DNA from 2 places in the Paraburkholderia sp. XV genome. Region 2 is predicted to be linked to the other one. Evidence: riboswitches for the same ligand, from Rfam matches in the RefSeq annotation. Region 2 holds a riboswitch; the other holds the start of a gene.
What was found. A riboswitch is a leader RNA that binds a small molecule or an ion and turns the genes downstream of it on or off. The one in region 2 is predicted to bind cobalamin.
Positions count from the first base shown of each region.

Region 1: another riboswitch for cobalamin. It lies ahead of KFO72_RS27725 (TonB-dependent receptor domain-containing protein); the one in region 2 lies ahead of cobA (uroporphyrinogen-III C-methyltransferase).

Region 1 is NZ_JAGUUD010000072.1:38,663-45,222, reverse strand. Features, by position in the region: gene KFO72_RS27750 (SIMPL domain-containing protein) at 1-286, opposite strand, end outside; gene KFO72_RS27745 (EVE domain-containing protein) at 461-931, opposite strand; RNA gene ssrS (6S RNA) at 1,069-1,250, opposite strand; gene KFO72_RS27735 (cell division protein ZapA) at 1,315-1,632, opposite strand; gene KFO72_RS27730 (hypothetical protein) at 1,629-1,991, opposite strand; cobalamin riboswitch at 2,213-2,477, shown strand; gene KFO72_RS27725 (TonB-dependent receptor domain-containing protein) at 2,541-4,523, shown strand; gene KFO72_RS27720 (FecCD family ABC transporter permease) at 4,530-5,591, shown strand; gene KFO72_RS27715 (ABC transporter ATP-binding protein) at 5,588-6,409, shown strand; gene cobT (nicotinate-nucleotide--dimethylbenzimidazole phosphoribosyltransferase) at 6,446-6,560, shown strand, end outside.
Region 2 is NZ_JAGUUD010000023.1:64,248-70,807, forward strand. Features, by position in the region: gene cobN (cobaltochelatase subunit CobN) at 1-1,020, opposite strand, end outside; gene cobW (cobalamin biosynthesis protein CobW) at 1,050-2,147, opposite strand; cobalamin riboswitch at 2,339-2,608, opposite strand; gene KFO72_RS14545 (hypothetical protein) at 2,762-3,343, opposite strand; cobalamin riboswitch at 3,628-3,903, shown strand; gene cobA (uroporphyrinogen-III C-methyltransferase) at 4,050-4,787, shown strand; gene KFO72_RS14555 (cobalamin biosynthesis protein) at 4,784-5,203, shown strand; gene cobO (cob(I)yrinic acid a,c-diamide adenosyltransferase) at 5,200-5,802, shown strand; gene KFO72_RS14565 (cobyrinate a,c-diamide synthase) at 5,806-6,560, shown strand, end outside.

The DNA.
Region 1 (6,560 bases), on a different contig from region 2:
CGCCGCTCACGCCCTTGGCCTTCTGCAACGCCTGGTCAGCATGCTGGTTCAACGTGCCCGTCAGCGACGACGGATCGCTCGCCTCCTGTTCGTAAAACAGCGTGATATCGACAACGTCCTGCGGTATATCGGCGCTCGCCTGCGCGTTCAGCGACAGCACGCCGGCCGGCTGGTACTGCTGCACAGCGGTTTGCGCATTGGCCGCGACGGACGTGAGCGCAAGTGCAACAGGCGCCGCGCACGCGCCGGCCGCGAGCGCCCACACGAGCGCAGATTTTCTGGTCATTCTTCGACTCCTTTGTTGAGCAGGTTGTGCATGCATGCGTCGAGGTCCGCGTCGCCAGACGCAGTGGCGCGGCGCGCGTGGCATGACGCTTGCGAGGCGGTTAGGCGTCTGAAAGGGGCGTCTGGTTCCCGAGTGAATGCTCGAATCTCACGCGAACGCCTGTTCACCACGCATTCATGCAGCGCGCTTTGCAAGCTGCTTCGTGATGAACGCCCATTCCGCCTCCGTGACGGGCGTGATCGACAGACGGTTGCCCTTCGCGAGCACGCGCATGTCGGCAAGCTCGGGATGCTCGCGCAACGCCGCCAGCGCAATCAGCTTGATCTTCTTCTTGAATACGACATCGACGAGCGTCCAGCGCGGCGTTTCCTGCGTCGATTTCTCGTCGTAATAGGGACTCTTCGGATCGAACTGGGTCGGGTCGGGATAGGGCGTCGACGATACTTCCGCGATGCCCGCAATGCCCGGCTCAGGGCAACTGGAGTGGTAGAACAGCACGCCGTCGCCAATCTTCATGACGTCGCGCATGAAGTTGCGCGCCTGATAATTGCGCACGCCCGTCCAGGGCAGCGTGCGTTGCGGGGCATTCGCGAGATCGTCGATGCTCGCTTCGTCCGGTTCGGACTTCATCAGCCAGTAGCGCATGAGTCGGATTGAACGTGAGATAAAAGGAAGGTCTTCGTCGAACTGCTTCAAACGGCTTGCAACGCGGAGCGCGCCAATCTGCACAAAGCGCGCGCCCAAAGAAAAACGGCACCGGACAAAGTCCGATGCCGTTCGTATGGGTCCCCGCCTTAGCCGCTAGGCCGGCATCCTGAACCTGAGGTTCAGAATTGGTCGCAGTTAGCAGCACTTCGGGTACATCAGACAGAGTGACGCGCACACCCGTGCTACAAATTTCCGCAACCGTGCACATAGCATTGGTTCAAGGAATATATGACCTTGGCGAACCAGGCAGGGAAGCTTTAAAACGTTTGCTCTACAACATGAGCCCGACCGCGAAACAATCAAGCCCACCAGAATTTTCTTTACTGCACGCTGCTGTACTGTTGAATCACAGTGCCCAGCTGCTCATTCATCTGGTGCATTGTACGCCGGATTTCTTCGGCGGGAAATGATTCTCCGTGTCGCACGCTGGCTTGCAACCTAAGCAGTTCCGATGCCAGCGACAATGCCGCCATCACCGCTATACGGTCCTGGCCGCGTACGTTGCTGTTGGAGCGGATCTTCGACATCTCGGCGTCGACACGCGCCACCGCTTCGAGCAGCGCCGCTTCCGTTTCCGGCGAGCAGGCGAGACGATAGGGCTGGCCGAGGATCGACACTTCGATCTGCTTCGTGGTCATGCGTTTTCTCCGTGGCGGGTCGCGTCGTTGTTCGCGTCGTGATTGGCCTGCACCTGCTGCTCGGGCGCGAGGAGATCGAGTTGATTGTCGGGCTCATGACCGCGAGCGCGCGGCAGCTTCTCGAGGATGGCGTTCAGACGCACCTGGGCGTCGTCGATCTTCGCGGACAGCGCATCGCGCTCCGCTTGCAATGCGGCGCGTTCTTCGCGGGTCTGTTCGAGTTCTACGCGGGTCGCTTCGCATTCGGCGCGCGCTTGTGCGAGCTGTTCTTCGAGTGCGAGGCGCGCTTCGTTGTAGCGTTGGCTGATCTCGATCAGCCGGCCGATGTTCTGTGACAGTGTTTCGAGTTCGGTGAGCATGTGCTGCGTCCTCTAAAGACATGGCATTCTAGCGCGGAATGTCGCACGCTCGGGCATTTGTCTCGTTTCGAGACGTAACAGTAGCGCTTTAATGCCGCATTATCCAGGTGTGTCGTCGCGATTCACGCATTTTTACCCTTGAAAAAGGGACTCTTTCTAACAGTCCACCCTCGTCGTCCCTGCGCCGTCCCCGCGTTTCTTGACGCGTGTGTGCGCCACTTCTAAACTTGCGGCACTCTGGTGCCCGCGCGCGGTATCGCGCCGCGCGCAGTTAAACGGGAAGCAGGGAGCGAAGTCCGCCCGGACGAGCCAACCTGCGCTGTCCTCGCAACGGTACAACGACCGCAGTTCCTGCAGGTCGACCCATGCACGCGTCGAGCCATCCATGAGAGCCGATGCCGTGCGAAGCGCCACTGCGCATGCTGCGTGGGAAGGCGGGTCGGCCAGTCGTCAGCCCGGATACCGGCCGGAGGCAAGGAGGGTGTTGCTCCTTGTACAGGCATCGGCCCACGAGGAGCGGGCCGCGCACAGGCCCACAGGACTCTTTCGATGCTCACCTCCGTGTTTGTCCACCCGGCGTATCTGCGCCAGGTGTTTCCGCGCCCGCTGTGCCCACACTTCACACGCGCGCCGCTTGCTGCGCTCGCCGTGATCGCCTTCGCTTCAGTCCCGCTCGCCGCAGGCGCGCAGACGGCCGACGAGGCGAACCCATCCGCCACATCCACGGATCGATCGGACAACGGCTCGACCGACATGTCGTCAAAGACGATCCCGGCGACGTTGTCGCCCATCGTGGTGACAGCCGACCGTCGCGCGCAGCGCCTCGCCGACGCGATTCCGCAGACCACGCTGTTCGACGCGCAGGACATCGCGGACAGCAGCGCGCGCGATTTGCCGGGACTGCTGCAGTTCGCGCCCGGCGCGCAGATCGTGCGAAACGGCGGGCCAGGCGCGACGTCGAGTCTCTTTCTGCGTGGCGCGTCGGCGACGCAATCGCTCGTGCTGATCGACGGCGTGCGCGTCGACTCGGTGAGCCAGGGCAACGCGCAGCTCGAACAGATTCCGCTCGACCAGATCGATCACGTCGAAGTGGTCAACGGCAACGTGTCGGCGCTGTACGGATCGGGTGCGATCGGCGGCGTAGTGCAGGTGTTCACGAAGGACGGCGGCAATCATCCGCCGCGTTTTCACTTCGACGTCGAGTACGGCAGCTATCACACGCAACGCCAGGCGGCGGGCGTCGACGGTGCACTCGACAAGGACGGCCGCACGACCTTCAGCGTCACACTCGCGCGCGCGAAGACGGACGGTTTTTCGTCGATCGACCCGGCGCTCGCGCCCGTCAATCCGAACGCAAACGGTTACTTCAACGAGAGCGTGAGCGCGTCGCTGCGCCACAAGCTCAACGACCAGTGGGACATCGGCCTGCGCTATTTTCAGTCGAACGGCAACGACAGCTTCGACAATCCCTTCGGTCTGCCCACCGATCTCAACAATCTGCACAGCAAGGTGCAGACGGCGTCAGCCTTCGCGAACGGCAAGCTCACCGACTGGTGGACCACGCGCTTCGTCGTCGCGACAGGCAACGATCGCAGCAACACGTCGCTCAACGGCGACTACCTATACCGCTACGATTCGGACAACCGGCAGTACACGTGGCAAAACGACTTTACGTTTTCGCGCGATCAAAAGCTTCAACTGGGCTACGAGCATCTCGACCAGACGCTCGACTCGAATCAGTACAGCGCGCCCGCGCGTCACGTGAACTCGGTATTCGCGGGCTACACGGGGCGCTTCGGCAACAGCCAGGTCCAGGCGAACCTGCGGCGCGACCAGTACTCGGATTTCGGCGGAGCCAACAGTTACTATCTGGGCTATGGCTACGACTTCAACGAGCACTGGAAGGTGACTGCAAGCTGGTCCGATGCGTTTCGCGCGCCGAGCTTCAACGATCTGTACTACCCGTACAGCGGCAATCCGCTCATTCAACCGGAGCACAGCCATTCCGTCGAAGCTGCACTACAGTACGCATCCGACGCGCTCGGCCTGCTGAAGCTCACGGCATTCCAGACGCGCTATACGAACCTCATCGACTATGTGCAGACCACGCCGGGCATCTACGTCGCGGAGAACGTGGGACATGCGAAAGTGCAGGGCATCGAAGGATCGTGGCAGGGCCATGTGGGCAAAACCGACGTGCGCGCGGCCGTGACGTTCCAGAATCCCGTCGATGAAGACACGCATACCGACCTGAACCGTCGCGCGCGTCATTTCGCGTCGTTCGCCGCGAACCGCAATCTCGGCAGCTGGCGGGTGGGCGGCGAATGGCTCGTGAGCGGCGAGCGCGACGACGGCGGCACGGTGCTCGGCGGGTATGGCATCGTGAACTTGTCCGCGCGCTATAACATCACGAAGTCATGGTACGTGGCCGCGCAAATCCAGAATCTCTTCGACAAGGACTATGAACTCGCCTACACGTACAACACGCCAAGGCGCGGCGCCTACCTCACGCTCGGCTGGCAGCAGCAATAACGCGCGATGAGCGGACTCGTGCAACGTCAGCCGCAACCCCGACCGGTCCAGCTCGCGCGCGGCATGAGTGCGAAGCGCGCGCTCGCCATCTGGACGGCGCTCGGCATCGCGGCGCTCGTGGTCTTCGTGGCGTCGCTCGCACTCGGCAGCGTGAGCGTCGCGCCGTCGCGCGTGCTCGATGCGTTGCTGCCGTCGCCTGATGCATCGTCCGATCTCGCCACGCAGATCGTTCGCACGCTGCGCCTGCCGCGTGCGCTCGCCGGCTTCGGTTGCGGCGCGTTGCTTGCGCTCGCGGGCGCATTGCTTCAGGTGCTGCTGCGCAATCCGCTGGCCGAGCCGTATGTGCTCGGCGTGTCGGGCGGCGCGGCGAGCTTCGCGCTGGTCGCGATGATGGCGGGCTGCGCGTGGTGGATCGTCGATGCATCGGCGTTCGCCGGAGCGTTCGTCTCGATCCTGCTGGTGCTCGGTCTTGCACGCGGCGCGCTGTGGCGCGGCGAGCCGCAGGACGCATCGCCGCGTCTGCTGCTGACGGGCGCGGTGATCGCGGCCGGGTGGGGCGCCGTGATTACGCTGCTGTTGACGGTCGCGCCCGACAGCCGCCTGCGCGGCATGCTGTTCTGGCTGACGGGCGATCTGAACGGCGGCGGCGCGCCGTGGCTCGCACTCGCTGCGTTGTGCATCGCGTTGCTCGCGATCGTGCCCATCGCGCCGCAACTCAATGTCCTGCTGCGTGGTGACGCCGCGGCGCAAGCGCTCGGCGTGCCCGTGATGCGCGCGCGGCTGCGCGTCTATCTGGTCGCGTCGCTCGCCGCCGCCGCTGCCGTGACGACGGGCGGCACGATCGGCTTCGTCGGGCTCGTCGTGCCGCACATGCTGCGGCTCGCGTTCGGCAACGATCAACGGATGCTCCTGCCCGCAGCCGCGCTCGGCGGCGGCGTTGCCGTGATGGGCGCCGATCTGGTCGCGCGCACGGTGATCGCGCCCGCGCAGTTGCCCGTCGGCGTCATCACCGCGTTGATCGGCGTGCCCGTGTTCCTGTGGATGCTGCTTCGACGGAGGCGCGCATGAACGCACGCATGATCGCAGACACAAGCGCCGATGCCACCCTGCATGCCGACCAATTGACCTTGCGGGCCGGCTCGCGCACCTTGCTGGGTGACTTCACGCACACGTTCTATCCAGGTGAAGTCTGGTGCATCGCCGGTCCGAACGGCGCGGGCAAGACGACGCTCATCTCGACGCTCGCGGGTCTTGTGCGTCCAGCGAAAGGACACATCGAACTGGACGGAATGCAGGTGAACGCATGGCCGCTCGCGCGCCTCGCGCAGCGCCGTGCGTTGATGCCGCAAACATCGCACGATGCGTTCAGCGCGAGCGTGCTCGATATCGTGCTGCTGAACCGTTTTCCGCACCTCGCGGGATGGGGCTGGGAGCGCGACGAGGATCGCGCCGCCGCGCATGCGGCGCTCGATGCGCTCGGTCTCGCGGACTTCGCTGCGCGCGACGTGCTGTCACTGTCGGGCGGCGAGCGGCAGCGCGTCGCGCTCGCGGCCGTGCTGTGCCAGGACGCGCCGCTGCTGCTGCTCGACGAGCCGCTCGCGCATCTGGACCTGCATCATCAGATCGACTGTCTCGAAGCATTGAGCGGATGGGCGCGCGGCGGCGGGCGTACAGTGATGTTCTCGTGCCACGATCTGAATCTCGCGCGGCGGTTCGCGACGCACGCGCTGCTGCTCGAAGGCAACGGCGTCGCGCATGCAGGACGCGCACGCGACGTGCTGACGCCCGAACTCGCCAGCCGCGCCTTCGGCTATCCGCTCGTGCTGATCCGTGACGGCGACGATGAAGCGCTGATTCCGGCGCTGCGCGCAGCGTCTCGCAACTGAACACGCATGAACCGAACTCTTCACGCAAACACGAACATGACCACTTCGCATTCCCTGCCTATCGTCGAGCCGCTCGAACAGTCATTGCGCGCCGAGATGCAACGCATCATCGACCTGAAGACCAAGCCGCCCGGCAGTCTCGGCCAGCTCG
Region 2 (6,560 bases):
GCGATACGCGAGCCCTTTAAAGCTTATCGCGCGCGTAATGATGCGGCCATCCACTTCGGGCAGCGCCACGTGCATCGCGATGTCGCGCGAATTGAGGCCGTGATTGTCGTTCACCCAGTCGTCGCGATTGCCGCCGCTCAGGATCACCTGCATCACGGGCGCGTCGCCCGCCAATGCGAGCGGCTCGGGGTCGTCGATAGCGGAGGCGGCGAATGCCGTCGTATTCAGCACCAGCGCGATACGATGCTGGGCGGCGAGTTGCTGCACGACATCGCGGCTGATCGTGTCTTTCAGCGACGTGATCGCGAGGGGCAACGGGTTCATCCCGCGTGCTTCGAGCGCGTCGATCAACGCATCGAATACGGCCGTGTTGGCTGCCTGCAAATGCGCCTTGTAGAACAGGATCGCGACCACGGGCGCGCCGGGCTTCCAGCGCGCCTGCCAGTCTTCAATCGTGGCGATATCGCGTGCCGGGTGATACAGCGCGGCAGCCGGCAGCGGACTCGGCGGTGCCGGCTCCCTGCCCCAACCGAACCCGCGCCACGCAATGCAACGCATGAACGATTCGGCGTTGTGCGCGCCGCCCTCGCGCAGATAGCGCCATAACTGATGGCACAGGTCCGCGTCAGCCGTGCTGCGCGCGAGCAGGTTCGGGTCTTCCTGCAAGTCGCCGGAAAACATTGCGAGCGTCTGCTGCCTGCGCTGCGCCAGCGCCACGACCTGTTCGATCCCATACGGCCAATATGCCTCGCCGCCCAGATGATCGACGACGACGACGCGCGCATGCTGCAACACATCGTCGAGGTAAAAGTCCACCGAAGCCGGTTGCCGCAGATACGTGACATTCGCGAGGCGCACGCTCGGAAAGCCGTCGCCCAGGCGCGGCACGACGCTCGCAAGCAGCGACAGCGTCGTGTCGGCGGAACTGAGGATCACGATATCGGCCGGCTTCTGGTCGATACGGATCACGCCCTTCGTATCGTCGACGAAGCCGCCCGGGACGGTGCGCAGCAGATGCATCGCGGTGCCTTCAGGTGCCTTAAGGTGACTTAAGCCTGTTGCGCCTGAGCGCTCAAGGCTGCGTCGAGCGCGCGTTGCAGCACCGGCTGATCGAGGTCTGCGCCGATCAGCACGAAGCGGCTCAGCGGCGACGCGTCGAGTTCGCCCGCCTGCCAGCGCCGGTCGAAATAGCTGTCGAAGCGCCCGCCCACGCCCTGAATCACGAGACGCATCGCCGCGTCCTGCAACGCGGCAAAGCCTTTCACGCGATAGATCGTGTGGCCTTCGACCACCCGCTGTAACGCCGCGATCATCGCCTCGCGCGAAGGCGCGCGCGCCATGACGACGACGGAGTCGAATTCGTCGTGGTGATGGTCGGCGTGCTCGGGATCGTCGGCGGAACCGTGATGATCGTGGCGCAGATGAATCGTGTCTTCCGAAGCCGATTCGAGCCCGAGCAGCGCATGCAGATCGAGTTGGCCCATGTGCGCGCGCACCACCTTGACCTGCGGCGGAATCTCTTCGCGGATGACGGCTTCGACGCTCGCCTGCTGCGCTTCGTCGAGCAGATCGGTCTTGTTGAGAATCACGAGATCGGCGGCCGACAACTGGTCTTCGAACAGTTCATGCAGTGGCGATTCATGGTCGAGATTCGGATCGGCCTTGCGCAATTGATCGACGGCGACGGGGTCTTCGGCGAATTGACCGCTGGCCACAGCCGGACCGTCCACGACCGTCACGACGGCATCGACGGTGAAGCTGTTCTTGATGGACGGCCAGTTGAAGGCCTGTACGAGCGGCTTCGGCAGCGCGAGGCCCGACGTTTCAATCAGCACGTGATCGATCTGGTCGCGCCGCTCCACCAGTTGCTCCATGACGGGGAAGAACTCTTCCTGCACGGTGCAGCACAGGCAGCCGTTGGCAAGCTCGTATAGCTGGCCTTCCGTTTCGTTGCCGTTTTCATCGCAACCGATGCCACAGCCCTTGAGAATCTCCCCGTCGATGCCCAGCTCGCCGAACTCGTTGACGATCACCGCGATGCGCAGGCCGCCCGCGTGCTGAAGAATGTGACGCATCAACGTCGTTTTGCCGCTGCCGAGAAAGCCCGTGACGATCGTCACCGGAATCTTGCGCATCTGTGTCTGCATGATGGCTCCGTTGCTCGAAACAGGTTCGAGTGACTTCGACGTTGCGCGCCGTCCGGCACGCTTTTGCGAGGTCTTCAGTGATACACGGGGACGAAAACGGCGCCGCATGCGCTCGCGCCAGCCGAACGACCGGACGCGCAAACGCACTGCGACGCATGAGGAACAGTCGACACGGTGCCGCATCCCCGCAGCATGGCGTCGTTTTCTCGGGCCGGTATCCGGGCTGATGAAAGCGCCGCCTCTCCTTCCCGCGCGAGCGTTTTCGCGCAGTGGATTGTCTGCATGGGCCGCTATTGGACGCACATGCAGCGAGGCCGGCTCTGCATCGTCTGCGCGATGCCTTCACCTACCGTTGCGGGGAGCAGCATAGTTTGGCCGGCGGCTGTGCGCACGGCCCGCTATTTCCCGTTTAACTGCGCGCGCAGAGAGCGCACGCGAGCACCAGAGTGCGTGCGAGTTTAGGCCCGGCGGCAGGTAGCGTCAAGGTGAGACGACGACATCAGGGTTGGCCGATGCCGTCGTTCGGTTGCGTGGATCGCAAAAGAGAGGGTCCGCCGGCTGCCGCCCTGCGACAGCCGTGGAGAGGCACGACTCAGTGGAGACTGAGTGTGAAATTAGTGCGCAGTAGCTTGCGGCGTGACTTCGATAGCCGTCGCCGAGACGAAAACCGCGTGGATCGTGTCGCCGACGTGCAGATCCTTGAGGTCGAAATCCGGCGTGACCTTGATGACCTGCGTCTCGTAGACACCGCGCAGTGTGAGCAGGCGTTTCGCCGGGTCGATCTTCTGCACGGTGGACAGCGTTTCGACCTGATGCAGCGAGTCCCGGCCGTCCGAGCCGCGCACCGTCACCTGCGCATCGACACGCTCACGGATGCCCTTGCCGGCGGGGTCGACCTTTTCGGCCTGGACGAGCAGTGCATTCTTGTACAGCACGTCGACCTTGTCGCCTACGCGCAGCTTGTCGAACCCGGGCATCTTGCCGTCCACCAGCATCGTGACCTCAATGCCGTCCTCGCCCTTCAGCGTGACTGCGCGGGCGCCTGCGTCGATGGCGATGATGCGCGCCTTCAGGTGCACGGGCGGCGCCGCTTCCACGAGCTTATCCGCGTCCCGTGCGAGCGAGTCTGCGGCTTGCACTGAGGTCGCCGTGAGCATGGCCGCCAGCAATACCGACGCAATCGCTGTTATTTTCATGTTGATTTTCTCCCTAAAGTTAATCTGCCGGTTCGACGGCAGATGCAGTCAAAAGCGGTGCCCGGCACCGCTAATCCGGATTGGCGTGAAATTTAATTAGGTATCCGATATTTGATACCGGGAAAACGGTCATTCCACTTCCGGTCACTATAAATGACCGCCCTTAGGATTTACTACCGACAACACTTGAAAACAGTTTTCGAACTTCTTGGAACACGGTGGGAATCGTCGTCGGGCGAGCCCGTCGCACGGTCCCGCGCCGCCCGCCCGCAGGGCGTGTGTGCTATCGTATCGGCGCATCTGGTGCCCCGCGCTGGCTCGAAGGCCGGCGGGGTTAAACGGGAAACAGGGAAGCGCCTTCACATCGCGGCCGCAACACGGGCGAACCACGCGAAGCATGAAGCCGCCAAGCCTGTGCTGTCCCCGCAACGGTCACGCGGCGAGCGGAATGAAGCATGTTTCGCGCAGTGCGTTCAAGGCCACTGCCTGCCATCCGCAGGTGGGAAGGCGAACGCGATGAGCCGCCAGCCCGGATACCGGCCAGTTGCAAGGGGGCGAGAATCTCATCGCCATTCGCTGGAACCGCGGGAAACGGATACTAGCGCCCACGCGCGGCACCGGCTCGAGCAGCCGTCGCGCGTCACAAGCAACATCGCATGACCTGTCACATTCAAGCGCCTGCCCGTGCAGCGGCGCCCTCCTCGCCATGAGCCGCGCCTGGCTGATCGGCGCCGGCCCCGGCGACGTCGAACTGCTGACGCTCAAAGCCGCGCGCACGCTCGCGCTGGCCGACGTCGTGCTGGTCGACGATCTCGTCAATCCCGAGGTCCTGCAGTTCGCGCGCGGCGACGCGCAGATCGTCCATGTCGGCAAGCGCGGCGGACAGCAATCCACACCCCAATCCGAAATCGTCGCGACGATGCTCGATCATCTGCGCGCGGGCCGCAGCGTCGCGCGGCTCAAGGGCGGCGACCCATTCGTGTTCGGCCGCGGCGGCGAAGAGCAACAGGCGCTGCAGGCCGCAGGCATTCACGTCGAAATCATCAGCGGAATCACGGCGGGCATCGCCGCGCCCGCTGCCGTCGGCATTCCCGTCACGCATCGCGACCACGCGCAGGGCGTGATCTTCGTCACCGGCCACGGCGCGGGCGAGCATGAGGCGGACTGGCGCGCGCTCGCCGCCACCCACATGACGCTCGTCATCTACATGGGCATGCGGCGGCTCAACGAGATCGTCGACGCGCTGCTGCGCGCCGGCATGCCGCCCGACACGCCCTGCGCCGCCATCGAATCGGCGACGCGCCCCGAGCAACGCCATGTCCGCGCGACGTTGAGCGAGTTCGTGCAGCGCGTCGCGCAGGCGCAGCTCGGTTCACCGTCGATCGTCGTGATCGGCGGCGTCGCGTCGCTCGCGGCGCCCGTCGATGCCATGCTCAAGCCATGAAGGCGCTGATCGCGGGCATCGGTTGCCGGCGCGGCGTATCGGCCGAACAGATCGAAGCCGCCGTGCGCGACGCGCTTGGCGGCACGCTGCCGTTCGCGGCGCTGACAGCGGTTGCTTCCGTCGATACGAAAGCCGGCGAGCCCGGACTCATCGCATTCTGCGCACGGCACGCGCTGCCTTTGCAAACCTTCACGCGCGCGGCCATCGCCGCGCTCGATGCACCGGTCGCCCCATCGCCGCATGTGCGCGCGCATCTCGGCGTCGACGGCGTTTGCGAGCCGTGCGCGCTGCTCGCCGCGCCAGGCGGCGAACTGCTCGTGCGCAAACAGGCGAGCGGCGGCGTGACTGTCGCTATCGCGTGCGCTGCCGCACACCCTCCTTCCACCGACACAACCAGAATCAAGGAACACCGATGAAGACCGATCCCGAATCGCATGCACGCATGACGCAGCGCCGCCGCGAAGGCCACGAAAAGAAGCAGGCGCAGGCCAACGTCGAGAAGGGGCTGCTGATCGTCAACACGGGCACGGGCAAGGGCAAATCGACGGCGGCCTTCGGCATGGCCGTGCGCGTGCTCGGCCACGGCATGAAACTCGGCGTCGTGCAGTTCATCAAGGGCGCGCTGCATACATCCGAGCGCGATTTTCTCGGCGCGCAGGCGAATTGCGATTTCGTCACGATGGGCGACGGCTACACCTGGAACACGCAGGACCGCGAAGCCGACATGGCGACGGCGCGCAAGGGCTGGAACGAGGCACGCCGCATGATCGAAAGCGGCGAATACCAGATGGTGATTCTCGACGAGCTGAATACCGTGCTGAAGTACGAATATCTTCCGCTCGACGAAGTGCTCGACGTAGTGAACGCGCGGCCGCAGATGCTGCATGTCGTCATCACGGGCCGCCACGCGCCCGACGCGCTGATCGACGCCGCCGATCTCGTCACCGAGATGCGCCTCGTCAAGCATCCGTACCGCGAGCAGCATGTGAAAGCGCAACGCGGCGTGGAGTTCTGAACGATGCCCGCGTGCCCCGCTCTCTTCATCAGCGCGCCGGCGTCGGGCCAGGGCAAGACGACGGTGACGGCCGCGCTTGCGCGGCATCACCGGCGGATGGGGCGTGAAGTGCGCGTGTTCAAGACGGGCCCGGATTTCCTCGACCCGATGATCCTCGCGCACGCGAGCGGCGCGCCCGTTTTGTCGCTCGACCTGTGGATGGTCGGCGAACGCGCGTGCCGTGCGTTGCTCGCGCAGGCCGCACGCGAAGCCGATCTGATTCTGATCGAAGGCGTGATGGGCCTGTTCGACGGCACGCCGAGCAGCGCCGACCTCGCCGCGAAGTTCAGGGTGCCCGTTGCCGCCGTGATCTCGGCAAAAGCAATGGCGCAGACGTTCGGCGCGATCGCCTTCGGTCTCGCGCGCTTTCGTGACGACGTGCCGTTTCATGGCGTGTTCGCGAACCGGGTCGGCTCGGCGCGTCACGCGCAGATGCTCGAAGAAGCGTTGCCGTCCGACCTGACCATGCTCGGCCATCTGTCGAGCACCGATGCGATCGGATTGCCCGATCGTCATCTCGGCCTGCTGCAGGCGGGGGAGATCGACGACCTCGATGCGCGCCTCGATCGCGCGGCGGATGCACTTGCGTCGACCGCGCTCGCGCAGTTGCCGCCTGCCGTCAAGTTCGAAGACGACGCCGGCAACGCGTCCTTGCCGCGACTGCTCGACGGCATGCACATCGCGATTGCGCGCGACGCCGCGTTTTCGTTCATCTACCC